2 regions of the Microlunatus panaciterrae genome follow, and region 2 is predicted to be linked to the other one. Evidence: predicted binding sites of a transcription regulator. Region 2 holds the regulator's gene; the other holds the start of a gene.

Region 1 (15,590 bases), 2.9 Mb from region 2:
GACAGGCCCGGCGGACCCGCCGAGCCTGGGCCGTCCTCTCCTACGACGGAGCGTCGGTGTGGGGGCACTGGCAGTCCGACTCCGACCTCCTGCAGTCCGTGGAGGTGCTGAAGGCGCCTCCGTTTCCCACCTCGGGCCAAGGTGATCAGGTGCTGCTGGTGTGTGCGCACGGGGTCCACGATGTGTGCTGCGCCGTGCGTGGTCGTCCGGTGGCACTGGCGCTGCAGGCCGAGTGGCCGGAGGCGACCTGGGAGTGCAGCCACGTCGGCGGCGACCGGTTCGCGGCCAACCTGGTGGTGCTGCCCGACGGCGTCTACTACGGCGGCCTTGACCCGCTGACCGCTGTCGAGACCGTACGCGCGCATCTGGACGGCAGAGTCCACACCGACAGCCTGCGCGGGATGAGCGTGTTCCGCCCGCCGGCCCAGGCCGCTGTTGCAGCCGTGCACCGCCGGTACGGTCCGTTCGGTCCGCGTGACGTCGACGTGCGCTCGGCAGCGCACACCGACGACGGTGGCTGGACCATCGAGCTGAGCGCGGCGGATCGGCGGTTCATGGCGAAAGTGGTCACGCAGCACCGGCCGCCGGCGAGGCTGACCTGCCAGGCGACCCAGGACGCCCGGGCACTGGAGTACCACATCGAAGAGCTCGCCGAACTCCAGCCGGGCTGATCCGCTGCCGGTGGTCGAGGTCAGAACGGCGGTGCTGGTGACTCAGGAATGACGTCTCGATGATCCGACCAGAACCCCGCCGGGGGTCCCCAGTCGGGGTTGCGGACATAGCTGTGCCCGGTCGGGGAGATCCACTCCCAGCGGGCCCCTCGAGTGGACTGGATCTGCCAGCCGCCGTGGGTCTTCATCCGATGATGTCGCACACACAGGCTGGACAGGTTCGACAGCCGGGTCGTCCCCGACGCCAAGGCCTTGTCCACCTTCCGCGCGAACGGGTGCGGCACGACGTGGTCCGCCTGAACACTGTCCGCCGGCACATCACAGGTCGGGAAGACACAGGTCCGGTCTCGTGCCTGCATCGCCCATCGCAGGATCCGCGGCACCCGGTACGACGGCGTGTCGACGGCTCGGATATCGCCGCTGAACGGGTCGGTCAGGATGCGCACCAACCGAGCATCCTCCACCAGCGCCCGCGCATGATCGGCAGTGATCGGTCCATAGCCCAACAGCTCGGCTGGCCGGTCATCCTGACCCGCCACTGTGCTGGCTCGCATGTATACATGCAGCATCACCCGGGCAGCGCTGATCCCGGCTCGACGCGTCGTGTCCCGACCATCGCTGTCGGCCTGCAGTGCTTCGACAGCGCCCGCTGAGCGCCGCAACGGCTGAGCGCTCGGTTCACAGGTGTCGTCACCGTCGGCCAGCAGGCGGTCACCCAGCTGGCCGATCACCTGCATCAGAGCATCCGCCCGGAGACTGTCCAGCGACCGGGTGTCACCGCGGAGCTGACAGGGCCCCCGCTCGTCCTCCTCCCGGTGATGCTCGGCCCACGCTGCGGCGTTGAGCACTCGATAGGCCCAGGTGGCCTCGTCAGCCGAGAGGTAGGCGTGGAAGGTCGCCATCCCCGCCTCCTTGGGCCGAACCCAGCAGCCCCGGTTCGCCAGCTCGCGACGATGCGCGTCACCATGACCATCCGGACACCGGTCCATCACCAACCGCTTCAACGTGCGCTGCAGCTTGCGCGGCGTCAAGGTGTGGTGCTCAGCCACGACGTCGTCAATCCACTGCGCGTCTGCGCCCTGGTAGGGCACCGACGCCAGCTCCCGCGCCATGACCCGCACCCGGGCGCTGTCGAGCTCACCGCGGGCGAGGAGGTCGCGCACAGGCTCAACGTCGACGGCCATGCAGGCCGCGTTGAGGAGTTCCCCGGCTGCCGTCAGCGACAGACCCAGCGCAGCGCTGATGCCGTCGGAGCAGAACTCCTCGATCTCGCGCTGACAGCTGAACCCGACCTCCACCACCCCGGCGGCCCCCGGGAGCGGATGGTCCCGCTCATCCGGATCCGTCATGACGGCGCACTCGGCGAACGCTGCGACAGCCGCCAGCTGGACACCTTGAGCCCATCGCGACAGCCGCTCCGCGCCCGTCATCAGCTCCACGAGCTGAGCCGGCGACAGCTGCTCCGGGATGGCACGGCTGACTCCCGCCGTGAGCTCGGGACCGCAGACGCCCGTCACTCCGGCCAGTGGCCGCGGTGCCACGCGTGCCACGCCGACCCAGGGGTCCTCCGCAGTCGCACACTCCACCTGCCTGCCCAGCACCACTTGCTGATGCCCGGCCCAACGCTCATAATGCGACCATCCCTGCTCCAGCTCGGCGGCGATCGTCGCGTGGAACAGGTCGTCGGCGGTGATCTCGGTCTCCGCCAACGACTCCATCAGCGCGTCGACTTCAGCCGACCACTGCCGTGCTCGCGCAGTCTCAGCTGCACAGCGGGCCCGGTCTGCGTCGATGAGCCTCCGCACCTCGGCAGCAGCCGAGGCCGACAGCTCGGCTGACGCCGGCGCTGCGGCAGAAGAGACCCGACGATCGATACCGCGCATCGGCTTCTCCGCTCCTTCCACCGAGTAATCGAATCTTTGTTCCATTCTGGCGGCCACCTCTGACAGTTTCTCTGCCGCCTGCCGGGCGCCCAGGTGGACCGGCCAGCTGAGATCTTGTCCGCGTTAGGGTGAACGACAGGAGCGGCTGGGACCGCCGGCCAGGATGAATCGAGGAGTGCGAGATGGCGATCGCGACACTGAACCCGAGCACCGGTGAGGTGGAGAAGACCTTCTCTGCCCATTCCGCAGAGGAGATCGACGCGCTTCTCGACCGGGCGGTGGCGGCGAACGGCATCCTGGCGGAAACTGACTTCGCTCAGCGCGCCACCTGGATGCGCCGCTCAGCGGAGCTGCTCGAGACCGACGCCGACCAGGTGGCGGCCCTGATGGCCACCGAGATGGGCAAGACCGTCACTGCAGCCAAGGCCGAGGCGGTCAAGTGCGTCAACGCCATGCGTTTCTATGCCGACAACGCGGCGAGGTTCCTCGCCGACGAGACGCTGGCCGATCCAGATGTCGTCCAGGCCTCGGCGGCCCGGGTGAGCTATCAGCCACTCGGCACCGTACTGGCCGTGATGCCGTGGAACTTCCCCTTCTGGCAGGTGATCAGGTTTGCCGCGCCCGGTCTGATGGCCGGCAACACCGGCGTACTCAAGCACGCCTCCAACGTCCCCCAGTGCGCGCTCTACCTGGGCGAGCTGTTCGCCCGCGGTGGGTTCCCCGAGGGAGCCTTCCAGTCGGTCCTGGTGGGAGGCTCCGAAGTGGCGGGCCTGGTCGACGACCCGAGGATCGCCGCTGTCACCCTGACCGGCTCGGTCGGTGCCGGCCGAGCCATCGCCGCCCAGGCAGGTCAGAACATCAAGAAGTCTGTCCTCGAGCTCGGCGGCTCGGACGCCTTCGTGGTGATGCCGTCGGCCAACCTGGCCAAGGCCGTGGAGGTGGCCGTTCGGGCGCGTACCCAGAACAGTGGGCAGTCGTGCATCGCTGCCAAGCGGTTCATCGTCCACGCCGATGTGTACGACGATTTCGTTGCCGCCTTCACCGAGCAGATGGGCGCGCTCGTTGTCGGCGATCCGTTCGATGACGACACCGACCTCGGCCCGCTCGCCACCGAGCAGGGCCGGCAGGACGTCCATGATCTCGTACTGGACGCCCGCGGGCTGGGGGCGACCGTACTGACCGGTGGCGACCTGCCCGCGGGACCCGGGTTCTTCTACCCGCCGACCGTGCTGGTCGACCTGACGTCGGAGATGAAGATCACCACCGAGGAATGCTTCGGCCCGGTCGCATCGGTGTTCAAGGTCGACACTCTGGACCAGGCCATCGACGTCGCGAACGGCACCGAGTTCGGGCTCAGCTCCAACGCATGGTCCACCGACCCCGCCGAGATCGACGAGCTCGTCACCCGGCTTGAGGCGGGAGCGGTCTTCGTCAACGGGATGACCGTCTCCTTCCCCGAGCTGCCGTTCGGCGGGATCAAGTCCTCCGGTTACGGCCGCGAGCTCTCGGCCGCGGGGATCCGTGAGTTCTGCAACGTCAAGACCATCTGGCAGGCCTGACCGGTCCTGCCGTGCCGGGCTGCTGGAGACAGACGCAAGGTCAGACGTCGCGAGACAGCTGCAGCGTGATCGCCTCGTTGTCCAGCGTCAGCCGGTTCCCGGTGCAGGCCAGCCGAGCCGTGCCGTCCGGCGTCACCACCAGAGCCAGTTGCTGCATCGGAAGCCGATAGTCGAAATCCGGACCGGACAGCTCGGCTGAGCCCGTCGAGCGCGAGACCCTGAAGTCCGCCTGGCCGCCACCGGTGGCGACGAAGGTCCCCTCGATGGTCCCTGAGACCGTGAGCTCTCCCCTCATCTGGCCTGCCCGCACCTGCATGCTCCCATCCGGCTTTCCGGCCAGGGTCCATCGGTTGCTGTCGAAGGTGAGGCTCAGCCCGTCGCCCGATCCGCGCAGCGCCGCCGCTCCGGTCGGCAGCGGTAGGTCACGCTTCGCCTTGAACGAGCTGAGGTCATACCGCCCGGAGGGGCACGCAGGCGATGGCGTCGGTGTTCGGCTCGGCGTCGGCTCGGCAGCTGTGCTGCTGGAAGGACCCACGGAGCCGCTCTGCTGCGGCGAGGACGGCTTCGGTGCCGAGCCCTGTCCGCTACAGCCGACCGCCAGCAGGCAGCCGACGGTCACGACGACGGCGACGAGGTTTCTCACGAGTGAAAGATAACCCGGCGTAGCCGAGTGGCCGGCTGTCCGCACCGAGGTGGGCCGTCAGCATCCCTGTGGTGAACCGCGCTACTCTCCCGTGAGTGAGTGGTGCAGCGACGTCGGTCTTCATCTCCCGGATCAGGGACCTGCCGGTGATGGACAGTGCCGGCGACCAGGTGGGCAAGGTCCGCGACGTGGTCATCCAGCGCCGTGCCGGTGGTCACGCGCCTCGGGTCAAGGGCCTGGTGGTCGAGCTCTTCGCCCGGCGTCGGATCTTCATGCCGATGGCTCGGGTGCGGAGCATCAGTGCGTTCCAGGTCGTCATCTCCGGTGTCGTGAACACCCGCCGGTTCGAACGTCGCGAGTCCGAGACGCTCGTGATCGACGACCTCTTCGACCTCCCGGTCACCCGCCGGGACCGTCCAGGACCTGCGGTGATCTTCGATGTGGCGATGCGTCCTGCCCGCTCCCGGGAATGGGAGCTCAGTGACGTCGCCGTACGCGACGCCGGCAAGGGACGTCGGTTCGGCCGGCGGGGGCACATCACCATCCTCGAGTGGTCCCAGGTCAGCGAGTTCGCCGTGGACGATTCGGCCCAGGGCACCGACCAGCTGCTGGCCATGATGGAGGACATGAAGCCGGCCGATGTGGCCCGCGAGCTGCACGACATGACGCCGGAGCGGCGGGCCGAGGTCGCCTCTGCGCTGGACGACCAGAAGCTGGCTGACGCGATCGAGGAGCTGCCGGAGGATGAGCAGGTCCAGCTGATCCAGGGCATGGACAGCGAGCGGGCGGCCGACATCCTGGAGGAGATGGACCCGGATGACGCCGCCGACCTGATCGCCGAGCTCGCCCCGGAGATGGCCGAGGAGCTGCTGGGCCGGATGGAGCCCGAGGATGCTCGTGACGTCCGCCGACTCCTCAACTACGAGGAGTACACCGCAGGCGGCATGATGACCCCGGAGCCGGTGATCGTGGCACCGGATGCCACCGTCGCCGACGCGCTGGCGCTGGTGCGCGATTCTGAGCTGTCGGTCGCGCTCGCCTGCATGGTGTTCGTCTGCCGCAACCCGCTGGAGACCCCCACCGGCAGGTTCGTCGGCGGCGTCCACATCCAACGGCTGCTGCGTGAGCCCCCGTCGCTGCTCGTCTCCGGTTTGATCGACACCGAGCTCGAGCCGCTGCTGGACGCCTCCAACCTGCACGAGGTGAGCCGGTACTTCGCCACCTACAACCTGGTCTGCGCCCCGGTGATCGACTCCGAGCACCGGCTGATCGGGGCCGTCACCGTCGACGACGTGCTCGACCATGTGCTGCCCGACGACTGGCGCGGTACCCAGCTGGATGAGATGAGCAGTGTGCCCGGCGATGCGGAGGTGAGCTGATGCCACGTCTGAGGGAGAGCGAAAACCGGCGCCTGAACGAGCCGGGGCGCAGACGACGTTCGATGTTCTCGGGCGTCAAGGTGGATCGGGACGCGTTCGGCAAGTTCGCCGAGGGGTTCGCCAGGTTCATGGGTACGGCGCGCTTCCTGGCCTACATGACCGCCTTCGTCATCGTCTGGATCACCTGCAACGTGGTCGGCGTCTTCGGGCTCAAGTGGGACCCGTACCCGTTCATCCTGCTGAACCTGTTCTTCTCCACTCAGGCCAGCTACGCGGCTCCGCTGATCCTGTTGGCGCAGAACCGGCAGGAAGCCCGCGACCGCGTCAGCCTGGACGCCGACCGGGCTCAGGCTGCCCAGAGCCGTGCGGACATGGACTTCCTGGCCCGCGAGATCGCCAGTCTGCGGATGTCGGTCGGCGATCTGGCCACTCGCGACTACATCCGGTCCGAGCTCCGTCAGGAGCTCCGCGCGATCCTGGCCGACCTTGAGTCCGGCGGCGAGCACGAGGACGAGCGCGTCGAGGCGATCTGAGCCGGTTAGGGGTACTGCCGATCGGCTCACTAGGCTGGAGGCATGCAAGACCCTGAGTCCAACTCCCCCAGCCATCCCCTGCTCGGCCCGGTCAGGCAGGCCCTCGGGTCGGTCAACGACCCGGAGATCCACCGACCGATTACCGAGCTCGGCATGGTCAAGGCGATCGACATCGCCGACGACGGCCGAGTGCGGGTGGAGGTCCTACTGACCGTCTCCGGCTGTCCGTTGAAGGACACCCTGAGGCGGGACGTGACCGCAGCCGCCGGCTCGGTGAACGGGGTGACCGGGGTCCAGGTCGACCTCGGGGTGATGTCGGACGCGCAGCGGTCCGAGCTGCGTGAGCTGCTCCGCGGCGGACAGGCCGAGAAGGAGATCCCGTTCGCGCGCGCGGACTCGCTGACCCAGGTGATCGCGGTGGCCTCCGGCAAGGGTGGCGTCGGCAAGTCGTCGGTCACCGTGAACCTCGCGCTCGCCCTGGCCCGGCTCGGCCGCACCGTCGGCGTCCTGGACGCCGACATCTACGGCCACTCGGTCCCGGCCATGCTCGGAGTGGCCGATGCGCGACCGACGTCGGTCTCGGACATGATCATGCCGGTGCCCACCAACGGCCTGAAGGTGATCTCGATCGGGATGTTGAAGCCCCGCCGCGACCAGGTGGTCGCCTGGCGGGGGCCGATCCTCGACCGGGCGCTGACGCAGATGTTGGCCGACGTCTATTGGGGGGATCTCGACTTCCTGCTGCTGGACCTGCCTCCCGGCACCGGCGATGTGGCCATCTCGCTGGGCCAGAAGCTCCCGAACGCCGAGGTGCTGGTGGTCACCACCCCCCAACAGGCGGCCGCGGAGGTGGCTGAACGGGCCGGCACGATGGCCTCGATGATGAACCAGCGAGTGCTCGGGGTGGTCGAGAACATGTCCTACCTCGCCGTCACCTGCCCGCATTGTGGCGAGGAGCAACGGCACGAGGTGTTCGGATCGGGTGGTGGTGAGCGCACCGCCGAGGCCCTGACCGCGCGGTTGGGCTACGGCGTTCCGGTGCTGGCACAGATCCCGTTGGACCCACAGCTACGGGCCGGCGGCGACGACGGGGCGCCGATCGTCACGTCTGCCCCGGACCAGCCCGCCGCCCAGGCCCTGGCCGCACTGGCCGCTCGGCTGGCCACCAAGGGCCGGGGGTTGGTCGGAAGGCAGCTCGGGCTCGCCCCTGCCGGCCGGTAGCCAGACGTCTCAGGTCGCGTCCGGGTCGAACGGCGCGGTCACCCGCGCGGCAGCCGCGGCAACGGCCGTCAGGGCCGAATCGCCAGCGGAGCTGCTGTCGGCGCTGGAGAGGTCCCTGGCGCTGTTCAGCGCCGCGGTGACGTCGCTGGCGGCGCCACGACCTGCCCTGGTCGCATCCTCGAAGTCGCTCTTGACGTCGGCGACGATCGGCTCGACCTCATCGAGCAGGTGCTTCTGGATGAACGTCTTGGGGTTCAGGTCCCTGATGTCCAGGTCCTCGAACCCAGGTCCCAGCTCCTTGCTCAACTGTTCCTGGGCATTGCCGGCCAGATTGCGGACATAGCGGAGCACCTTGGCCGCCTTGCGGGCGAACTCCGGCAGCTTCTCCGGACCGAACAGGATCACCGCAGCGACCAAGAGCACCAGGAACTCAGGCGCGCCGATGTCAAACATGAGGCAACGTTAACCTTCCTTGCTGCCGAGCTTGACCTGGACCTCTCCGGCCCGGTCGTTGCGGGTGTACCGGAGAGTGATGGTGTCGCCGGGGCGATGTGTGCGAATCGCAACGATGAGCTCCTCGGCCTGGAAGACCCGCTCACCGTCGACATTGGTAATTATGTCACCGCTACGAAGACCTGACCGCTCCGCCGGGCCCTTGCGCTCCACGTTCGCCAGCCGTACACCGGTGTCGTCGGTCTGGCTCGTCACGGTCGCGCCGATCACCGGATAGGTGGCCTTGCCGTCCTTGATCAGCATCTTCCCGATCACCATCGCCTGGTTGATCGGGATCGCGAAACCCAGACCGATGTTGCCGTTCTGGCCGCTGCTCTGGCCGAGCGTCAGGATGGCGGAGTTGACGCCGATCACCCGCGCACCGGCATCGACGAGCGGGCCTCCCGAGTTGCCCGGGTTGATCGGGGCGTCGGTCTGGATCCCGTTGATGTAGGCCGAGGTGCTGTCGGCGTCGGTCGAACCGCCGACGACGACCGGGCGGTCCTTGGCACTGACGATGCCCTCGGTCACGGTGCCGCCGAGTCCCAGCGGGGACCCGACAGCGATGGCCGGCTCCCCCACCTCAGTGGCGTCGGAGTCCCCGATCGCGATCGGCACCAGGCTCCCGGTCGCCGCCACCTTGACCACAGCCAGGTCATAGCTGGGGCTGCGGCCGAGGATCTTGGCCTGCACCCGGCGTCCGTCCGAGAAGATCACCTGGATCGGGGAGGATCCGTCCGCACCGCCGGCGACGACGTGGTTGTTGGTCATGATCCGGCCGTCCCTGTCCAGCACGAAGCCGGACCCGGTGGACCCGCCGTTGGTGCGGTCGCCTACCCGGATGGTGACGGTGCTCGGCAGCACCCTTCGTGAGATCTCGACGGTGTTGACCTGGCCCGGAGGGGGTGCGATCGGCGTACTGGTGCCGCCTGGTGCTGTTGTCGGGCGCGGCGACGCGGCCGCTGGCACGCCGACCAGCCCCGAGCCGGCCAACTGCGCACCGCCGAAGCCCGCGGCGGCACCGACCAGCAGCGCGGTCAGCGCGGCCAGGGCGATGATCGCCGTCGCTCGCATCGGCTTGCGGCCACTCTTCGGCGGCGGATGGACCGGCGCAGGTGGTCGCGGTCGCAGGGGCTCGACACCTGGTGGCGCCGGAAACAGGCTGGTCATCGACGCCGTGTAGCCGGACTCGAGCCCGATCGGCTGGGTGTCGTCGATGTCCTCGCCTGAGGTCGCCATGGCACCTGGCGCGCCGGGGCCGAAGGGACCGTAGTAGGCGAACTCGTCAGGATCGTCGCCGCCGCGGCTCTGGCCTCCGCCGGACGCGCGCTTGTCGTCGCTCATACCTACCCGTTCGCGAGGTCAAAGATACGGGACCAGCCCGCTTGAACGCGGTCCATGGTAGTCCGGCTCAGGGCCGGCTGATGCGGGAGACTTCTCACCGCGGAACGACGCAGCGCCGCCGGCCCGTCGGACACGACGGTGAACACCGTCGCACCGGACTGCCAGGTCGCCATCCTCGGTAGACCGTCGCTGATGTAGGCCGCCAGGGTCGGGTCCCAGCTGGAGCCTGCCGGTGCCGCCGTCAGCGCGCCCCGGACCTCGAAGACACTGATGGTGGAAAGCCCGTCGCTGTAGACCATGTGCAGCACACCCGACGGGTCTGCGTCACCGCCGCTGCGCAGCCGCACCAGGGACAGGCCTGCCAGCTCGTCCCGGCAGAACCACCCCTGGCTGGCGAGCTCGCCTGCACTGGACAGGGTCAGCGTCGCTGTGGTCGTCGGCACCGCCAGCCGCGGCGCCAGATGCTCCATGAAACCCTCGTCGTTGCTGACCCGTACGGAGGTGAACCCGGCGGCCCTGATCAGGGCACCGGAAGCGTCGTAGCTTTCCTGCCAGAGGAGCAGGCCGCTGTGGTCATCGATCCACCAGCGGGCCCGCACCACCCGGGTGGCCGGGTCGACGGCCTCAAGCATCGTCGCGGACCGCCCGGCCACTTCGGCGCCCGCGACGCCGGTCAGCGGATAGCGCTCGAGCAGCAGGGTCAGCAGGTCACGGTTGACCACCCGTGAGGTCGCGGGGGCCGGCACGAACCCCTCGACCAGCCTTCTGCCCTTGCTGTTGCTCACGGCCAGCTGAGTTCCCTGGCCAGGCTGGAACGTGGCGCGCACCCGAGCCGAGATCGTGTGGCCGGTGCGCGGTACGGTCACCTGCTGCATCCCCGCATAGCCGACCGTGGTCGCGGCACCGACCGCCCGCTCCAGCAGGGCCAGGTTGGCCCGGTCGTCGAGCCGGGCACCGGTGGCGGGGGCTGGCCGGGGCCAGGCGCCGTCGGCAGCAGACTCCAACGAGGAGCCGGTGACCATCATCACCGCGTTGACCGCGTCATTGGCCAGCGGCAGCTGGGCGAGCATGGTGGCGAACTCGGCCCGGGCCCCGGCGGACGGGTCGGCGACCGCCGGCAGTTCGAGCGGTGGAGCCGCGGCATACCCGACGCCCGCAGTCGTCGCCACCATCGAGCCGACGACGGCGACAACGGTCGTGATGCGGCGTCTGAGTGCCCGCCTGGTGCTGGGCAACGCGCCCGGGCGGGTACGCCGAAATGGCCTGGACCATAGCGGCGCCGCCGCGTCCTGGCCGGCGATGGACACCAGCCGATGGGACAGGTCCGGCGGGCTCGGCTCCCGCGTCGATGCCCCGGCTCGGTTCAACATCTCCCGAAGCTGGCGGATCTCGGCAACCTCGGCCCGGCACCCGGCGCAGTCACTCAGATGCCGCAGCAGCAGCTGCTCGTCGGCAGGACTCAAAGCCCCGTCGACGTACGCCGACCGGAGCTCGGCGAGGTTGCTGCAGGACTTGCCCTTCACGCAGTCCTCGCCCTTTCCATGGCTCTGCCACGCTCGGCTGCCGTGACGCGAGGCGGGTCGATCTCGCCCGACTCGACCTCGACACCGAGGTAGCGAACCCGTTCTCCGGTCGGCCGACGGTGAGCCAGCGCCTCGCGCAGCTGGGCGCGGCCACGGTGGATCCTGCTCCGGACGGTACCGATCTTGATGTCGAGGACTCCTGAGACCTCCTCGTACGTCAGACCCTCGATGTCACAGAGGACGACCGCGGCTCGGAACTCGGGAGCCAGGTCGTTCAGCGCCGCCGCCACGTCGTGGTCGAGGTCGGCGTCGGCGAGCTGGTCGCCCGGGGTGGGCCAGCTGCTGGGAAGCCGTTCGTCAGAGCCCTCAGTGAGCCCGTCGAAGCGGATCTTCTGCTTCCGGCGGGCGGTGTCGAGGAAGAGGTTGGTGGTGATCCGGTGGAGCCAGCCCTCGAAGGTGCCGGGCTGGAAGCGGTGCAACGAACGGAACACTCGGACGAACACGTCCTGGGTCAGGTCTTCGGCGTCATGCGGGTTGCCGGTGAGCCGGTAGGCGAGGCGATAGACACGGCTGCCGTGGTCACGCACCACCTGTTCCCAGGTGGGAGGCGTCCAATCGGCATCGGACGGCGGCTGCCAATCCTCGGGATCGGGCGCAGGCCAGGTGGTCATCGGTTCCCTCCTGTTCCTGTGTCAGCCGAGCGTCGGATTCGACATCCTCTCCGGTCAGTGTCTCGCAGCATCCTGGCAAAACCCTGAGCCAACCCTGGCAGGAGTCTGTGCGACCAGGAGACACCAGTACCCTCAACGGATAACGAATCCGGGTGGGCGGATGTTCCCGGGGCGATGCCTCTCGCTGACGAGCGGCCGGTCAGAGACCGGCTGCGGCCAGGCTCGCCGCCAGCGCGTCGGTCTCCGCCGGGGTGGCCGTCAGCAGCGGCGAGCGCAGCCCACCGACGCCACGACCCTGCAGCTCCAGGCCTGCCTTCACCAGGATGCAGCCCTGGGTGGCGAAGATCCCGGTGAAGATGGGCAGCAGGCGCTGGTGCAGCTGCAGGGCCCCCTGTACGTCGCCTCCCAGGAAGCTCAGGATCATCTGCCTGGCCGCTCGACCGCTGAAATGGGTCGAGGTCCCGACCAGTCCGACGCCGCCGAGAGCAAGCAGGCCCAGGGTGAGTGCGTCCTCGCCGGAGTAGAAGGCCAGATCTGTCTCTGCGATCACCCGCGAGGACGCCACCAGGTCGCCCTTGGCGTCCTTGACCGCAACGATGCGGTCATGCTCCGCCAGCCTGATCAGGGTCTCGGTGGCGATCGGGACACCGGCACGCTGCGGGATGTCGTAGAGCATGATCGGCAGTTCGGAGGCATCGGCGACGGTCGTGAAGTGCTGCAGCAGTCCTGTCTGTGGCGGCTTGGAGTAGTACGGAGTCACCACCAGCAGGCCATCGGCCCCGAGCTCGGCAGCGGTCGCCGCCAGCTCCAGCGTGTGCCGGGTGTCGAAGGTGCCGACCCCCGCCAGCACGGCGGCCCGGTCCCCGACCGCATCGATCACCGTCTTCAGCAGCTCGGCCTTCTCGGCGTTGGTCGTGGTCGGCGACTCACCGGTGGTCCCGCTGACCACCAGGCCGTCGTTGCCCTGCTCATCCACCAGATAGCCGGCCAGCCGAGCCGCCGCCTCCAGGTCGAGCGACCCGTCGGGACCGAACGGGGTGACCATCGCCGTGAGCAGGCGACCGAAGGGAGGTTCAGCAGCAGACATGGCTCAGATTCTAGAGCCGCGGCTGTGGGTTGGACCGGCTGGGCTCAACGGGGATTGATCACGACCAGAGGGTCACCCTCGTTCACCACGTCACCGTCGGCGACGACGATCTCGCTCACCACACCCCCGACCTCGGCCAGCACCGGGATCTCCATCTTCATCGACTCGAGGATGACGACCGAGTCGTCGGCTGCCACCGTGTCCCCGACCGACACCTCCACTTTCAGGACTGCTGCCACCAGTTCGGCGACGACGGTGTGGCTCATGGCGCCACCGGCGAGGTAAGGGCGTGACTCATACCGACATCGTAAGGCGTTTTCGCTAGGCTGCCTCCTGTGAACGCTTCCGCCGCTGGCAAGACATCGACCAAGTCCGCACCCAAGGCCGCGTCCTGGGTGTTCGCCGAGGATTTCGTGCCGGAGAGTGACATCGCGGCCAAGGCGCGTGAGGAGGCCAAGCCCCTGGGTGTGGCGCCGGTCGGCAGAGGCACGGCGAGCACGCTCACCTTTCTGGCGAAGGTGATCAAGGCCCGTGCCGTGGTCGAGATCGGCACCGGCTCCGGTGTCTCCGGCCTCGCGCTGTTCGCCGGCATGAACCCGGACGGGGTGCTGACCAGCGTCGACATCGAGCCTGAGCACCAGCAGGTGGCCCGACGGGCGTTCACCGCAGCAGGGATCCCGAGTCAACGCTTCCGGCTGATCGCCGGCGCCGCGCTGAACGTACTGCCGAAGCTGAGCGACGGTGCCTATGACCTGGTGCTGATCGACGCCGACAAGCTCGAGTATGCGGAGTACGTCGAGCAGGCGCTGCGACTGCTGCGGCACGGCGGGCTGATGGCGATCGACAACTCGTTCTGGCACGACCGGATCGCCGACGTCAACAACAACGACGACGAGACGATCACCATCCGTGAGGCACTCGAGGCGATCGCGGACAACGACGACCTCATCTCGACCCTGTTGCCGGTCGGCGACGGACTGTTGGTCGCCGTCAAGCTCTGACCGGCCTGAGGTTGGAGCGGTTCCGCGTCCTGAGCTTGTCGAAGGCCCTTCGACAGGCTCAGGGCACGTGAGCAGGTGGCTCAGGGCGCGTGAGCGAGGCCCTTCGACAGGCTCAGGACGCGTGTACAGCTCGTTCAGGGCGCGCGCTGGCGGGTCAGGAAGGGGTGATGGTGATCCCCTTGCCGACGACTGTGATGCCACTCTCAGAGACGGTGTAGCCGCGGGCACGGTCGGCCTCGGGGTCGACACCCACCTCACAACCGGCCGGCACGACGACGTTCTTGTCCAGGATGGCCCTGCGCACCCTTGCACCCGCCTCGACAGTCACATTGGACAGCAGCACCGACTGCTCGACCCTGCTGCCGTCCAGCACCAGCACGTTGGGAGAGAGCACCGAGCTTTCGATCCGCCCACCGGAGATGATGCAGCCAGGGCTGACGATCGAGTCCACCGCGGTCCCATCCAGGACGAACTTGGCACCGGGCATCTGTACCGGTGAGGTCCAGATGGGCCATTCCTTGTTGTAGAGGTTGAAGACCGGGTCGACCGAGACGAGGTCCATATGTGCCTCATGGTAGGCGTCGATGGTGCCGACGTCCCGCCAGTAGTTCTGCTCGCGACTGGTGGAGCCCGGCACGGTGTTCATGGTGAAGTCGTACACCTGGGCGTCGCCCTTGGAGACGAACGACGGGATGATGTCCCCGCCCATGTCATGGCGTGAGTCGGTCTCCTCGGCATCGCTGTGCAATACGTCGACAAGTGCCTCGCTGGTGAAGATGTAGTTGCCCATCGACGCGAAGCTGGACTCCGGGTCGTCATCGAGACCGGGTGGGTTGGCCGGCTTCTCCAGGAAGTTCTTGATCTTGTTATCGGCGCCGGCGTCGATCACCCCGAATGCACTGGCCTGGCTGCGTGGCACCCGGATGCCGGCGACAGTGCAGCCGACCCCGCCGTCGATATGCGCCTCGACCATCTGAGAGACGTCCATCCGATAGATGTTGTCGGCTCCGAAGACCACCACATAGTCGGGGTTCTCGTCGTTGATCAGGTTCATCGACTGGAAGATGGCGTCCGCACTCCCCTGGTACCAGCGCGGGCCGAGTCGCTGCTGAGCCGGGACCGGGGTGACGTAGTTGCCGAGCAGCGTCGACATCCGCCAGGTCAGAGAGATGTGGCGGTCCAGTGAATGCGACTTGTACTGGGTGAGGACACAGATCTGCCGCAGACCGGCATTGGCCAGGTTGGACAACACGTAGTCGATGAGTCGGTAGGTGCCCCCGAAGGGCACCGCTGGCTTGGCTCTGTCCATGGTGAGCGGCATCAACCGCTTACCCTCACCGCCGGCCAGAACGATTGCTAGAACCTTCGGTCGCGCTGCCATGCCACGAACCTAGGCCAGACAGACGGGTATGGACAAGGACCAAGTCGTTATCTACGTCTTCGGCGAGCCTTCTACGGCCGCCGGTCCTGTGGCACGATCACCTCATGACCCTTCGCATCTCGCTACTCACCCGTGAGTATCCGCCCACCATCTACGGTGGCGCCGGCGTCCATGTGGCGCAGCTGGTACCGCAGCTGCGCAA
Region 2 (15,590 bases):
CAACCGAGGACGAGGCACGGATGCGTACGGTTGCGGGGACCAGGCGGTTCTCGCGCAAGCAGGGCGGCTGGTTCCGGCGCGACCCAAGGATCCGGTGGGTGTCGGGACTCGCCCCCGACCTTCTCGACCAGGTCTGGCGGGTGGTGGGCGAGAACGGGCCCGAGCTGCCGGCACAGGCCGGAATGGAACACTGAAGCCATGCGCAGATGGACCTTCTCCAAGGGGCACGGCACCCAGAACGACTTCGTCCTCTTGCAGGACCGGGAGTCCATGCTCAACCCGGGCGAGGCCGAGGTCAGGTTCATCTGCCACCGGCACTCCGGCATCGGGGCCGATGGCCTGTTGCGCGCTGTCCGGGCCGCACACATCCCCGAGTGGGAGGGCAACCCGGACCTCTGGTTCATGGACTACCGCAACGCCGACGGCTCGGTCGCCGAGATGTGCGGCAACGGCATCCGCGTGTTCGTCCGGTTTCTGCTCGAGCAGGATCTGGCCACTGGGCCGGTGGTCCAGGTCGCCACCCGGGCTGGCCTGAGGGAGGCGACCGTATACCCAGACACCAGCATCCGGGTGGCGATGGGTCCGGTCACGCTGGGCGGCGAGGTCACCGTGACCGTGGGTGGGGTGAAACACCGCGCCCGGACCGTGAGTGTCGGCAACCCGCACGCGGTCAGCTTCGTCGATGACCTTCAGGCGCTGCAGCTGTTCACGGCGCCGACCTGGTCTCCGCCGGAGGCTTTCCCCAACGGAGTCAACCTCGAGTTCGTCCGGCGGGTCGGCGAGCGGCATGTGGCCATGCGCGTCTACGAACGCGGCGTGGGGGAGACCCGGTCCTGCGGCACCGGAACCGTCGCCGCGGCCGCTGCGGCCGCGGCGGCCGCGGCCGAGCCGCTTCCGGTGAGCTACCGCGTCGATGTCCCCGGCGGTACGGTCGAGGTCGAGCTGACCGAGGGCCAGGCCTTTCTGACCGGGCCCGCGGTGATCATTGCGAACGGCGAGCTGATTCTTCCCGAGGAGCTGTGATGGGTGTTCTGGACACGTTCTCGCTGGCCGGCAGGGTGTCAGTGGTGACCGGCGCCAACCGAGGCATCGGCCGCGCGCTGGTGGTGGCCCTGGCCGAGGCAGGCAGTGATGTCGTTCTGCTGGTCCGAGACGTCGCCAACTGTGCCGCGGTGCTGGCCGAGCTCGAGCCGCTCGGAGTGCGCACGGCCGTCGTCACCGCGGACGTCACCGATGCCCGGGAGGTGCAGGCGGCGGTTGACGCCGCCATTGCACAGCTCGGGCGGGTGGACGTACTGGTGAACAACGCGGGCGCGTGCATTCACCGCCCCGCGCTCGAGGTGACCGAGGATGAGTGGCGGACGGTGATGGACGTCAACGTCAACGGGGTCTGGAACTGCGCCCAGTCGTTTGGCCGGGTGATGGTGGCGCAGGGGCATGGGTCGATCGTCAACATAGGGTCGATGTCAGCCAACATCGTCAACCGGCCGCAGTGGCAGCCGGCCTACAACGCGTCCAAGGCGGCCGTACACCACCTGACCCGGTCGTTGGCCGCCGAGTGGGCGCCCGCGGGCGTACGGGTGAACGCTCTGGCGCCCGGGTACATCAAGACCGAGATGAGCCCCGTTGACGCGCCAGAGTTCCGGCGGTACTGGATCGAGGACGCGCCGATGCAGCGGTTCGGGTTGCCCGTCGAGCTGGGACCGAGTGTCGTCTTCCTGGCGTCGCAGGCGTCGTCGTTCATGACCGGTGAGGTGATGGTCGTCGACGGCGGTTACAGCCTGTTCTGACGCCCGCGCTGGACCCGTCTGGCGAACGACCGGGTATCGGAAGGCAAAAAGACTCGACCTGTTTGGTCGCTCGTGAGATTCTTGGTCACAAGATGACATTGCCGCAAAGAGACCTTGCCCCTCAGGATGCCGACCACGACGCCGACGAGCTCGTGGTCGAGGACTTCAAGCCCAGCGACGACACCGACTACCGCGCCCTCGATAACGGCGACCAGCAGGATCTGGCCGACCGGATCTCGCTGCGCCGCGTCGCCGGGATGTCGACCGAGCTGTCTGATATCTCCGAGGTGGAATACCGCCGGCTCCTGCTGGAGCGTGTCGTGCTGGTCAGCGTGTGGACCAGCGGCACCGAGGAGGACGCAGAGAACGCCATGGTCGAGCTCAAGCTGCTCGCCGAGACCGCGGGTTCGCAGGTCCTGGAGGGCCTGATCCAGCGGCGTAGCCGGCCGGACCCGGCCACCTACATCGGCAGCGGCAAGGTGGAGGAGCTTCGCGAGGTCGTCCTTGCGACCGGCGCCGACACGGTGATCTGTGACGGTGAGCTCGCTCCGGCCCAGCTCCGTAACCTCGAGGACCGGATCAAGGTCAAGGTGATCGACCGCACCGCCCTCATCCTGGACATCTTCGCCCAACACGCCAAGAGCGCGGAGGGCAAGGCGCAGGTGGAGCTGGCGCAGCTGCAGTATCTCAAGCAGCGACTGCGCGGTTGGGGTGGGAACCTGTCTCGCCAGGCCGGCGGTCGGGTCGGCGCAGCAGGAGGCGGCATCGGCGGACGAGGTCCCGGTGAGACCAAGCTCGAGACGGACCGTCGTCGGATCAACAGTCGGATCGCCAAGCTGCGGAGCGCACTACGCGAGATGGACGGCACCCGGGAGACCAAGCGGGCCGAACGTCGTCGGCACCGGATCCCGTCGGTGGCCATCGTGGGCTACACCAACGCGGGCAAGTCCAGCCTGCTGAACCGGCTGACTGGCGCTGGGGTGCTGGTGGAGGATGCGCTGTTCGCGACCCTGGACCCGACCACCAGGCGCAGCCAGACCACCGATGGCCGCGTCTTCACCCTGACTGACACGGTCGGCTTCGTCCGGCACCTGCCGCACGACCTGGTCGAGGCGTTCGCGTCGACCCTGGAGGAGTCCGCGCAGGCGGACCTGCTCGTCCATGTCGTGGATGGCTCAGATCCCGACCCTAACGGGCAGATCACGGCCGTGCGGGCAGTGCTGTCCGACATCGGGGCAGCGGGAGTGCCTGAGCTGATCGTGATCAACAAGGCCGACGCCGCCAGCCCGGAGGCACTGACGATGCTGCGGACGCAGTATCCGGACGCGGCCATCGTCTCAGCCCGGACCGGCCAGGGCATCTCGTCGTTGCGCTCCACCGTCGAGTCCCGACTGCCCAAGCCGGAGGTCGAGATCAAGGCGCTCATCCCGTATGAGCGTGGTGACCTGGTCAACCGCATCCATCAGAGTGGTGAGTTCCTGACCCTGGAGCACACCGCCGACGGCTCACTGATCGTCGCCCGGGTGCATCCCGACCTTGCCGGTGAGCTCGCCCGCTTCCTCGTCCCCGAGCCCGCCCCTGCCACAGCCTGACTGCGCGCCCTGAGCCTGCCTACGCGCCCTGAGCCTGCCCACGCGCCCTGAGCTTGTCGAAGGGCCCTCGCGCCCTGAGCCTGCCCACGCGCCCTGAGCCTGTCGAAGGGCCCACGCGCCTGAGCCTGTCGAAGGGCACTGGTTGCTCTTCGACAGGCTCAGAGCGCGTGGTGGATGGTGGGATGCTCTTCCACTGGCTCCGAGTTCAGGCGGATCACAATGGGGCCGCCACCGGGGATCCACAACCCCAACGTGTCGGCTGGGTCTCTGGTAGCCCCGGCGCTATCGTTGTTCGGTGAGCCCGCAACCGACCGCAACAGCGCCCGCGGGTGCCAAGGCGGAGCATAAGCCGGGCCACCGAGAGGTGCTGGCTGCGGCGGTCGAGGAGATCGGCGGCGCCGAGCGCCCCGGTCAGATCCAGATGGCCGATGCCATCGCAGAGTCGTTCGAGACCGGCCGGCACCTGCTGGTCCAGGCGGGCACCGGCACCGGGAAGTCACTGGGCTACCTGGCCCCGGCATTGGTGCACCTGACCCGCCGCCCGCGCGACCGGATTGTGATCGCCACCGCGACACTGGCCCTGCAGAGCCAGCTCGCGACCAACGACATCCCGGCGGCCCTGGACGCCGTACAGAAGGTGACCGGCCGCCGGCCCAGCCACGCCATCCTCAAGGGTCGCACCAACTACGCCTGCCAACTGCGGGTCCATGACGGAGTCGGCGAAGACCAGGCAACGCTGATCGGGGCTGACGAGCTGGTCGAGACCATCCGCAGCGCGCCGCAGTCAGCGGAGTCCGCGCTCGGCGCGGAGGTGCTGGCCCTGCGCCAGTGGGCAGAGCAGCAGGACGCCTCCGGAGGAATGGCCGACCGTGACGACGCGCCGTCGCACACCGAGCGGGGCTGGCAGCAGGTGTCAATCCCGGTCCGCGAGTGCCTCGGAGTCCAGCGTTGCCCGTACGGCGACAGCTGCTTCGTCGAGAAGTCGCGGGAAAAGGCCCGCGCCGCCGACCTGGTGGTGACGAACCATGCCCTGCTGGCCATCGACGCCCTGCACGGCGGTACGGCGCTGCCGGAGCACACGATGGTGATCATCGACGAGGCACACGAGCTGGTCTCCCGGATCACCGGCGCGGCCTCGGCGGAGCTCAGTCCACAACTGGTCGAACGGGTAGGGCGGCGAGCCATGGCCCACCTCGACGACGAGACTGCGCTCGAGCTGCTCGAGTCGGCCGAGGCACTCCGCGGGGCCCTCGACCAGGCGCCGCTGGAGCGGATCGAGGACGCTGACTCCGCCGTGGTCCAGGCGTTCGAGTCGATGCGGAACGCGACCAGGCAGGCCGTCAGCGAGATGGGCAAAGAGGGCCAGGGCGAGGATCCCGAACGGCGCCAGGCAGCTGCAGCGGTGAAGGAGATCTTCGACGTCGCCGAGCGGATGGCGGCACTGAAACCGCACGACGTCACCTGGGTGGTCGAGCGGGAACGTTTCGGGCGGGAGGCCAAGGTGGCTCCGCTCTCGGTGGCCGGGCTGATGCGCGACCGGGTCTTCGCCGAACGGACCACCGTCCTGACCTCTGCCACACTCCAGCTGGGGGGCGACTTCAACACCGTGGCCGCCTCGGTCGGACTGAGGGCGGCCGAGCGCGACGACACCAGCCCGGTCGAAGACGGGCACGAGAGCTCCGACGACCAACGCATCCCGTGGCGCGGGCTCGATGTCGGATCGCCGTTCGACTACCGCCGCCAGGGGATCCTCTATGTCGCCCGGACGATGCCGCCGCCCGGCCGAGACGGTCTTTCCGATGTCGCCATGACTGAGATCGCCGAGCTGGTCTGGGCAGCGGGGGGTCGGACCCTCGGGTTGTTCTCTTCACGGCGGGCGGCGGAGGCGGCGGCGATCCACGTACGGCGACAGTTACCCAAGATGACCATCCTTTGCCAGGGTGATGCTCAACTGTCGGAACTGACTCGGCGCTTCATCGCTGACGAGCAGGCAAGCCTGTTCGGCACGCTCTCGTTGTGGCAGGGCGTGGACGTTCCCGGAGCGACCTGCCAGCTCGTCATCATTGACCGGATCCCCTTTCCTCGTCCGGATGAGCCGCTGATGCTGGCCAGGCAGCGCGCAGTCGCTGAGGCGGGTGGCAACGGTTTCATGGCCGTAGCGGCAACCCACGCTGCCTTGCTGCTCGCCCAGGGCTCGGGACGGCTGATCCGAAGGGTCAGCGACCGTGGGGTGGTTGCGGTGCTGGATCCGCGGCTGGTGACCGCCCGGTACGGCTCCTTCTTGAAGGCTTCGATGCCGGACATGTGGGAGACGATCGACCGCGAGGTCGCCGTCGGAGCTCTCCGGCGGCTGTCCGAGCCGGCGGCCACGTAGCTCAACCGTCACGCCGGTCCCTAGCGGCGTGAAGGGCTGTCTGGCACTCTTGCGGCTATGGAGCACAGTTACGACTTCGACCTAGCCGTGATCGGATCAGGACCGGGCGGTCAGAAGGCGGCCATCATGGCCGCCAAGCTCGGGCACAAGGTCTGTGTCATCGACAGCCAGCGCATGGTGGGTGGGGTCTGTGTCAACACCGGAACGATCCCGTCCAAGACGCTGCGTGAGGCCGTGCTCTATCTCACCGGCATGCAGTTGCGCGACATCTACGGCGCCAGCTATCGGGTGAAGGACGAGATCACCATCTCGGACCTGCTGAGCAGGCTGCAGCATGTCGTCGGACGGGAGACCGAGGTGATCCGCGCTCAGCTGATTCGCAACCACATCGAGCTGCTGCCCGGGATGGCCTCCTTCCTGGACCCGCACACGCTTGCGGTCGAGTCGGACAGCACGTTCGAGCACCGCACCTTGACCGCGGAGAAGGTGGTCATCGCCACCGGCACGACGCCGGCTCGGCCCAAACACATCAAGTTCGACGGCGTACGCATTCTTGACTCGGACCAGATCCTCGCGCTGGACAAGGTGCCGGACTCGATGGTGGTGGTCGGCGCCGGTGTGATCGGGGTGGAGTACGCCTCCATCTTCGCCGCTCTCGGAACCAGGGTAACCCTCGTCGAGAAACGGCCGCAGATGCTGGACTTCTGTGACCCTGAGATTGTCGAGTCGCTGAAGTTCCACCTGCGCGACCACGCCATGAGCTTTCGTTTCGGCGAGGAGGTCGCCTCGGTCGAGAGCTCTGGGCGAGGGACCATCACCACCCTCGGGTCGGGCAAGAAGATCGCCGCCGAAGTGGTGATGTACTCGGCCGGCCGTCAGGGCAACACTGCGCAGCTCAACCTCGACCTCGCCGGGCTGACTGCCGACGCGCGCGGCCGACTGGTGGTGGACAGCAACTATCGGACGGCGATGGAGCACATCTACGCGGTCGGCGACGTGATCGGCTTTCCGGCGCTGGCGGCTACGTCGATGGACCAGGGCCGGCTAGCGGCCTCGCACGCCTTCGGGGAGCCCGCCAACGAACTGCACGGACTGCAGCCGATCGGGATCTACACGATTCCTGAGATCTCCTACTGCGGCAAGACCGAGGCTGAGCTGACGGGTGAGTCGGTGCCTTTCGAGGTGGGGATCTCGCGCTATCGAGAGCTGGCTCGGGGGCAGATCATTGGTGACTCGTACGGGATGTTGAAGCTGATCGTGCATTCCGAGAACCGCAGCATCCTCGGCGTGCACGTTTTCGGCACCAACGCGACAGAGCTGGTGCACATCGGTCAGGCGATCATGGGGTGTGGCGGCACGGTCGACTACCTGGTGGACACCGTGTTGAACTACCCGACACTGTCCGAGGCATACAAGGTGGCGGCTCTCGACGTAGCCAACAAGCTGCGCGCCGTCGCCCGATTCACCAACGAGATGATCATCTCCGAGCCAAGCACTCTGTGACGATGATCATGGAGCGAAGATGATCAACGTAGCTTGCCGCTTGACTGCTGCTCAATGCCACCCCGCCGCTGAGCCTGGTCCATGATCAGATCCGGCGAAGGACCGCAACCACCTTGCCCAGAATGGAAGCATGGTTGCCGTCGATCGGGTCATACGCAGGGTTGTGGGGCATCAGCCAGACCTGCCCGTCCGTTCGTTTGAAGGTCTTGACGGTGGCTTCGGTGTCCAGCAGGGCGGCCACGATGTCACCGTTGTCGGCCGTCTGCTGCTGCCGGACGACCACCCAGTCACCGTCGCAGATCGCCGCGTCAATCATCGAGTCACCGCTCACCTGGAGCAGGAACATGGTGCCCTCGCCGACGAGCTGGCGGGGGAGCGCAAACACGTCCTCGATCCGCTCTTCGGCCAGGATCGGCCCACCGGCGGCGATCCGGCCGAGCACCGGGACGTGCACCGGCTCGGGATAGGCGTCGCCGATACCCGTCTGGTCGGGTCCGCTCTCGACGCCGGCAGCCGGACGGGTTCCGGACTCGCCGGGGAGCAGCACCTCAAGAGCGCGCGGCCGGTTGGGGTCGCGGCGGAGGAATCCTTTGCTCTCCAACATCTTCAGCTGGTGGGCGACACTTGAGGAGCTCGCCAGCCCCACCGCCTGCCCCATCTCCCGGATGCTCGGCGGATAGCCGCGCTGGTCGACCGCGTCCCGAATGACCTCCAGGATCCGACGCTGACGGGGAGTCAGGCCATCGGCATCGGTGGGGCCATCAGGCAGCGCGCTGACATTGCTGCCGATCTCGCCGAGCTGGGCGGCGACATCCTTGGCGCTGGGGCGACCGCGCTTCTTCGCTGGGGTGGGGCGCCCGGTGCTGGGCTCGTCATGTTCTGCCATGAGGCAAAACTAGAGACTGGCACTGACAAAATCAAACACCTGTTCGATGCGTGTCTTTGCCCGCCGCGACGCTGCAAAAGTGTCACCACCCTCGGCTTGACTGGCGATATCGGACGACACACATCGAACGCGTGTACGAATAGCGTTGGAATTGTCGGTCCGATGCGTTAGACAGGTGCCAGACAGTTTTTCGAACAGCCGTTCGATCACTTCCCGAGGAGTAACCATGAGCGCAATGACGATCCCGGCACTCGCGAGCCACCCGGTCACCGTGCCAGGCCGTGACGACGCGACCCGGCGCGCCTCGGTGCCCAGCCAGAGCCCACATGCCCAGGCCCAGCACGCCCAGCCCCAGCACGCCCGGCCCCAGCAGCCCAGGCCCCAGCACCCAGCGGTCCGCCCCGGCCGTCCGTCGCGAGGGACCGGCCGCGGCACGGCGCCGTCTGCCAGGCCGCGCACGAACGTCGCAGCCCCCCAGCTGAACCCGCTCGGGCGAGCCGTCCCGCGCGCCTGCGCCGCACCCGGGCCGGGTGTGCGACTGACTGAACGCGGCATCGCCGTCGTGCTGGTGGTCGGCCTGATGGTGGTCATGGCTGCCCTGGTGGTGGTGAGTGCCACCGCGCTGCGGGTCACCGGGGAGAACTTCCGTCCCACCACTGTCTCCCATCAGGTCGCGCCGATGGGATCCGGCGAGCTTTGAGCCGGCTTCACCGCTGACCTCTGGCTCCGACCGGATGGCTCAGTCTCCGAGCGTCGACTCGCGGGTGACCAGTCTGGGCGGGAGCTCGAGCAGGCCGTGGCGAGGGTTGCCGGCGATGGCATCGAGCAGCAACTGGGCCGCTCGACGCCCCAGAGCCTCCAGCTCCAGATCCATGGTGGTGAGCGGTGGGCGGCTGGCCAGAGCCATGACCTCCCAGTTATCGAAGCCCGTTACTGCCAAGTCGGTGGGGACGGCCCGGCCGAGCTCGCGCAGGCGGTCGCACACCCCGCGGGCGATCTGGTCACTGCCGCAGGTGATCGCATCGACGTCCGCGTGCCTGCGCAGCAGGACGTCCACGGCGTGCCGTCCCCAGCGTTCGGTCCATTCTCCATACAGCGGCGGACCCACCAACCGGTCACCCAACACCGCGACCGCAGCGGTGGCGCGTTCCACCGCACTCCGATGCCGCTCGGGTCCGGTCACATGCGCCACCCGTTCGCGGCCGAGCGACAGCAGATGATCGGCGAGCTGGCGCGCCCCGCCGGCATCGTCGACCACCACAGAAGCGTCAGCGGGGTCTGTGGAGGGGTTGAAGGCATAGACGGTGGGGACCGGCACCCTGATCGGCGGTCGCGCCTCGGTCCTCCGACCGGTCAGGATGATGCCGTCCACCCGGCGGGCGAGCAGGGTGCGGATGTAGTGCTGCTCGCGTAGTGGGTCGTCTCGGGTGTCGCACAGCAGCAGGGCCATCTCGCCGGCACTGAGCGCATCCTCAGCGCCCTGCATGATCGGGATCGAGAACCGGCCCGAGCTGTCGGTCGTGACCAGGCCGACGGTGTAGCTGCGACCAGAGGACAGGGCGCGGCCCCGGCTGTCCGGAGTAAAGCCGAGCTGCTCTGCCGCCTGTAATACCCGCTGGCGGGTCGCGTCGCGCAACTGACCGGTGTTATTCAGCGCTTTGGATGCGGTGCCGGGGGACACCCCGGCCAGGGCGGCGACATCGGTGATCCGCACGACCCCGGCGGGAACCCGAGCGCTCGACTGGATCTCCATCTGCACCTGCCTCGTCAGTGAAACACCTTTCCGGACCGATCCTACCTGCTCTGTGACGAACCACGATCGGTCAGCCGCGACGGCTGAGGATCCGCACCATTCAAGGGTTCTGGGGCTTGACAGCGATCTGGTGCGGTCCTAGGTTCTACACAGAAAACGTGTTCCTATTTTTCCGCAGGCCATCCCCAGGGAGATCACCCATGTCGACCGCTGCCGCCAACCCGAACGAAACCCTCAGCTCCGGGCAGGCACCCGCCCGTCCCGGGCCTCAGGCCGTGACCACCTGGCGTCCGCTGGGCCTGGACACCGCCCGGATCACCGGCGGCTTCTGGGCGCCGCGGCAGGAGGCCAACGCGGCGAAGGCGATCCTGTCCGGGCGCGAGCGGCTTGAGGACGCGGGCAACCTGCAGAACTTCCGCATCGCTGCCGGGCAGGGCGAGGGCGAGCCGATCGGGCCCATCTTCGCCGACTCGGACGTCTACAAGTGGCTGGAGGCGGTGGCGTGGGAGTACGGCCGCAACCCGGATCCGGCCCTGCTGCAGATGCAGCGTGAGGTGACGGCTCTGGTGGCGGCGGCCCAGTGCGAGGACGGCTACCTCGACACGGTGGTGACCCTCCGGCACGCCGACCGTGGCCGCTACTTCGACCTGCCCTGGAGTCACGAGCACTACTGCGCCGGTCACCTGATGCAGGCGGCGGTGGCCCAGGTGCGCTGCACAGGCGACCGGGAGTTGCTGGGAGTGGCGACACGGCTCGCGGACCACCTGGTCAGCACGTTCGGCGAGGACAAGCGGCATGACGTCGACGGGCATCCGGTGATCGAGATGGGTCTGGTCGAGCTCTATCGCGAGACCGGTAACGCCGACTACCTCGAGCTGGCGCGCTACTTTGTGGACGCCCGCGGCCACGGGCTGATGGAGTCCTACGGCAAGGAACCGACGTACTTCTCCGATCGGGTGCCCGTGCGGGAGGCCAGCAGCGTTGAGGGGCACGCGGTCCGTGCGGTCTACCTTGCCGCCGGTGCTGCCGATCTGGCCATCGAGACGGGTGACCAGTCACTGTTGGAGGCGCTGGCCGGACAGTTCGACCACATGTGGTCCACCAAGACCTTTCTCACCGGGGGGCTGGGAGCCCGGTGGGAGGGTGAGGCGTTCGGTGACCCGTACGAGCTCCCGTCGGACCGCGGCTATGCGGAGACCTGCGCCGCCATCGGCGGCATCCAATGGGCCTGGCGGATGCTGCTGGCCACCGGAGAAGCGCATTATGCCGACGCCATCGAACGAATGCTGTTCAACGGTTTTCTGTCCGGTGTCTCGCTCAGCGGGACCCAGTACTTCTACGTCAACCCCTTGCAGGTGCGCGGTGAGGCGCACCCCGACGGCGACCGGTCACCTGCGCACGGCCGTCGAGGCTGGTTCTCCTGCGCCTGCTGCCCGCCCAACCTGATGCGCACGTTGGCGAGCCTGGACGGCTACCTCGCCAGCTCCGATGCGGGCGGGCTGCAGATCCACCAGTTCGCGCCGGCACAGCTGACCTCCCCGGCGCTGTCGGTCGAGGTGGCCACCGAGTACCCCTGGCAAGGCAGGGTCGCGATCACTGTCACTGCGGCTAGCCCGCAGCCGACCGCACTCAGTCTCCGGGTCCCCGGCTGGGCCGATGGCGCGACCCTGAGCGTCGACGGCGATGCCGAACCGGTGACCGCAGGCGAGTACGCGGTGGTCGAACGAGTCTGGTCGGTCGGCGACCGCGTCGAGCTCGACCTGCCGCTCGCCGTCCGGCACACGTTCGCCGACCCGCGGATCGACGCCATCCGCGGCTGCATGGCTCTCGAGCGCGGCCCGCTGGTCTACGCCGTCGAACAGGTCGACCAGCCGGACGGGGTCGACCTCGACCTGGCTCAGCTCGTCAGCACCGCAGACTCGCACAGCGAGCATCGCGCAGACCTTCTCGACGGGGTCACCGTCATCACCGCTGCGGGCAAGGCTCCGTCAGCGCCCAAGATGAAGGGTTGGCCGTACCCGGCCCAACCCGGCGACCTCACTGGCAGGGACGTCGAACTGGTCGCCATCCCGTACTACGCATGGGCCAACCGTGAGATCGGCGCAATGCGGGTCTGGCTGCCTGCCACCTCAGCCTGACGCCCAACCCCCTTCGTTCAAAGGAGAACAGCCATGTCCCATCCTCTCTGGAAACCCAGTCGTCGTGACGTGCTGCGACTCGGCGCTCTCTCTGCCCTGGGTGCCGCCGTACCGGGGCTGGCCTCGTGCGGCGGTGACAGCGCCACCGGAGGAGGGGGCGGCGGGACCAAGCAGCTGCAGTTCATGTACTGGGGCTCGACCTTCGAACAGAAGGCGGTCAACAAGATGCTGTCCGACTTCGAGTCCGATCATCCGGGCGTCAAGGTCAAGCCACTCTTCACTCCCAGTGACTACGAGACCAAGCTGAACACCCTGGTGGCCAGCAACCGCGCCCCGGATGTGGCCTACATGGGAGACTCGACGGCGTTCCGGCTGGCCGAGAGCGGCAAGCTGGTCAACTTCTACGACTACCTGGACAAGTATCCCGCCCTCGCGGAGCGGCTGCCGGGCACGTACTTCTGGTACGGGGAGGACAAGCTGCTCGGCACCCAGACCGCCAACGAGATCTACGTGCTCTGGTACAACAAGCAGACCTTCTCCGACGCGGGTGTGGCTGTCCCGCCGGCCGAGGCGGCCAAGGCCTGGAGCTGGGACGACTTTGTCGCCAACGCCTACAAGCTGACTCTGGACCAGAACGGCAAGCGACCGGACGAGAACGGGTTCGACCCGAAGAAGATCAGGCAGTTCGGGTGCTCGTTCGGGATGAGCAACGGGCAGATGCAGGCGATGCTGGAGAGTCGCGGAGTCAGTTTCTTCGATGACAAGGGAACCACCTGTCTGCTGGACACCCCCGAGGCGATCGAGGTGTTCCAGAACGTGGCGGACCTGTCCTACAAGCACCATGTTGCGCCGACCTCGGTGCAGCTCGGCAACAACGCGCCGTCGACGACGGTGCAGCTGCAGACGAAGCGGATCGCCATGGCGGTCGACGGGCAGTGGACGCTGCTGGACCTGGGGGAGAGCAACCTGGACTTCTCGCTCGGGGTGCTGCCGAAGTATGGCAAGCCGATCACCACGTCGCTCGGTGGCGCCACGGTGATGTTCTCAGGCAGCAAGCACCCTGATGAAGCCATGGAGCTGTACATGTACCACAACGACGTCGACAAGGTGGACCTGTTTGCCAGTGGCCTGTGGATGCCGCTGGACAAGAAGTCCTACACCGACCAGGCGGCGATCGACTCCTGGACCAAGAACGACGTGCACCCGGCCGAGTACCGCACCGCAGCGGTCGACTACACGCTGAACAACTCCCTGCCGCTGTTCAGCCAGGGCATGAAGAACATGGATGCGATCAACAAGGTGATGGCGCCGGCGATCCAGCAGATCGATCAGGGCAAGAAGCCTGCGGCGGAGGTGCTCAAGCCGCTGGCCAAGAAGCTCAACGGACTGCTCAAGGGCCGCTACCCGGCCCAGCAGCTGTGACCCAGCCGCGCGCGTCGGCACGGCCGGGCCGGGTCCGCGCCGCGGGTCAGGTCCGGCTGGAGCGTCGCTGGGGCTGGATCTTCGCCCTGCCGGCGATGCTCGGGTTCCTGATCTTCACCATCGGGCCGATGATCGCCTCGGCGGTCTTCAGCCTCACCGACTGGTCGATCGGGTCGAAGCCGAACTTCACCGGGATGGACAACTACGTCCGGCTCGGCCACGACGAGCTGTTCTGGAAGTCGCTCACAGTGACCACCTACTACACCATCGGCTCGGTGCCGCTGGTGCTGTTGGTGGGGTTCGTCGCCGCGTTGCTGCTGAACCAGAAGATCAAGGGGCTCTCGTTCTGGCGGACGGTGTACTACCTGCCGACACTGGTGCCGGCCATTGCCAGTGCGGTGTTATGGATCTGGATCTACAACCCCGACTTCGGCCTGCTCAACTCGCTGCTGCGGCAGGCGGGTCTGCCCACCTCCCAGTGGATCTACAGCGAGAAGGCGGCCATCCCGTCGTTGATCATGATGAGCACCTGGGGCTTCGGGAACGCGATGGTGATCTTCCTCGCAGGTTTGCAGGGCATCCCGCGCAACCTGCTCGAGGCGGCCTCCATCGACGGTGGGGGTGCCTGGGCACGGTTCCGCCACGTCACGCTGCCGTTCATGACGCCGACGATCTTCTACAACCTCGTCACCGGTGTCATCGGCACCTTCCAGGTGTTCAACCAGGCGTACGTGATGACTCAGGGCGGGCCCAACAATGCGACCCTGTTCTACATCTACTACCTCTACCGGACCGCCTTCACGGAGGGCGCGATGGGGTACGCAGCAGCCCTCGCCTGGGTGCTGTTTGTGATCGTCCTGGTGATCACTGTGCTGCTGTTCCGCAACGCCCGGCGCTGGGTGTACTACGAGATGGGTGGGGCCCGATGAACTCGACCGTGACGACAACAGTCGACGAGCGTTCCGACACGCAGCGACGCGGTGGCAGGGTGGCCCCGACCGGCGGGCTGCGTCGGCGACCAGGCCGCCGGGGCGCCGGGCTCGTCGGCCGGGGCGCCCTTGCACTGGTGCTCACTTTGGGCGCTGCGGTGATGCTGGTGCCGTTCGTCTGGTTGGTGCGCAGTGCGTTGATGACGGACAACCAGATCTTCGTCGCCCCGCCTGAATGGTGGCCCAAGCCGTTCGCCTGGAACAACTTCACCGAGTCGCTGACCGCACAGCCGTTCGGGCTCTATCTCCTCAACACCATGATCATCGAGTTCTTCGTGGTCTCCGGCACCGTGCTCACCTGTGCCATCAGCGCCTTCAGCTTCGCGCGCCTGCGCTGGCGGGGGAGAAATGTCGTGTTCGCCCTGCTGTTGACGAGCGTGATGCTCCCGTACGCGGTGACGCTCATCCCCACGTTCGTCATGTGGAGCGAGATGGAGGCCCTGAACACATTTCTCCCGCTGACCGTGCCAGCCTGGTTCGCCGGAGCCGGCGGCGGGGTGTTCAACATCTTCCTGATGCGCCAGTTCTTCCTGACCATCCCGTTCGAGCTGGACGAGGCGGCCTACATCGACGGTGCGACGCCGTGGCGGGTGTTCTGGATGATCATCATGCCGCTGTCCAAGCCCGTCCTGGTGGTGGTGGTGATCTTCACCTTCATCGGAGTCTGGAACGACTTCCTCGGCCCGCTGCTCTATCTGGGTGACCAGGACAAGTTCACCCTCGCACTGGGACTGGCGTCCTTCCAGAGCAACTACACCGCGCAGTGGGGCTATCTGATGGCGGCATCCACGGTCGTCATCCTGCCGATCATCCTGCTGTTCTTCCTGCTGCAGCGCTACTTCGTCGAAGGGGTGACCCTGACCGGGATCAAGAGCTGACCCAGCTGGTGGGTTGCCCGGTCTGCCATGCTGGTGGGCGATGAGTGACTTCGAGATCCCGGCGGCCTTCGCCAAGAACGCCGACAACAGCCCGGAGTGGCGGCAGTGGTTGGACCAGCTCCCGCGGTTGATCCGCGATGTCGTCGACGACTGGGGCCTGACGGCAGTCGGTGAGTTGGGACACGGTTCGGCGGCTGTGGTGTTGCCGGTGCTGACCGGGGCGCGGGAACCAGCGGTGGTCAAGGTCGGATGGCCGCACGAGGAG

What was found. Region 2 encodes LexA, which represses DNA repair genes until DNA is damaged. Its sites were predicted from a motif close to TCGAACANNTGTTCGA; they were not measured.
Region 1: JOE57_RS04215 (HNH endonuclease signature motif containing protein) is a predicted target of LexA. The motif match lies at 2,583-2,598, and genes of this name have one in related genera.

What each region holds. Positions count from the first base shown of each region.
Region 1 is NZ_JAFBCF010000001.1:954,965-970,554, forward strand. Features, by position in the region: gene JOE57_RS04210 (sucrase ferredoxin) at 1-671, shown strand, start outside; gene JOE57_RS04215 (HNH endonuclease signature motif containing protein) at 692-2,554, opposite strand; gene JOE57_RS04220 (aldehyde dehydrogenase family protein) at 2,737-4,113, shown strand; gene JOE57_RS04225 (hypothetical protein) at 4,154-4,756, opposite strand; gene JOE57_RS04230 (magnesium transporter MgtE N-terminal domain-containing protein) at 4,852-6,135, shown strand; gene JOE57_RS04235 (DUF1003 domain-containing protein) at 6,135-6,668, shown strand; gene JOE57_RS04240 (Mrp/NBP35 family ATP-binding protein) at 6,711-7,889, shown strand; gene JOE57_RS04245 (sec-independent translocase) at 7,899-8,342, opposite strand; gene JOE57_RS04250 (S1C family serine protease) at 8,352-9,725, opposite strand; gene JOE57_RS04255 (zf-HC2 domain-containing protein) at 9,728-11,248, opposite strand; gene sigE (RNA polymerase sigma factor SigE) at 11,245-11,919, opposite strand; gene dapA (4-hydroxy-tetrahydrodipicolinate synthase) at 12,119-13,006, opposite strand; gene JOE57_RS04270 (biotin/lipoyl-binding carrier protein) at 13,051-13,272, opposite strand; gene JOE57_RS04275 (class I SAM-dependent methyltransferase) at 13,342-14,007, shown strand; gene glgC (glucose-1-phosphate adenylyltransferase) at 14,162-15,388, opposite strand; gene glgA (glycogen synthase) at 15,493-15,590, shown strand, end outside.
Region 2 is NZ_JAFBCF010000001.1:3,872,548-3,888,137, forward strand. Features, by position in the region: gene miaA (tRNA (adenosine(37)-N6)-dimethylallyltransferase MiaA) at 1-194, shown strand, start outside; gene dapF (diaminopimelate epimerase) at 199-1,023, shown strand; gene JOE57_RS17680 (SDR family oxidoreductase) at 1,023-1,790, shown strand; gene hflX (GTPase HflX) at 1,883-3,382, shown strand; gene JOE57_RS17690 (ATP-dependent DNA helicase) at 3,804-5,756, shown strand; gene sthA (Si-specific NAD(P)(+) transhydrogenase) at 5,814-7,259, shown strand; gene lexA (transcriptional repressor LexA) at 7,345-8,145, opposite strand; gene JOE57_RS17705 (hypothetical protein) at 8,372-8,845, shown strand; gene JOE57_RS17710 (LacI family DNA-binding transcriptional regulator) at 8,885-9,898, opposite strand; gene JOE57_RS17715 (glycoside hydrolase family 127 protein) at 10,099-12,036, shown strand; gene JOE57_RS17720 (ABC transporter substrate-binding protein) at 12,070-13,458, shown strand; gene JOE57_RS17725 (carbohydrate ABC transporter permease) at 13,455-14,387, shown strand; gene JOE57_RS17730 (carbohydrate ABC transporter permease) at 14,396-15,325, shown strand; gene JOE57_RS17735 (aminoglycoside phosphotransferase family protein) at 15,366-15,590, shown strand, end outside.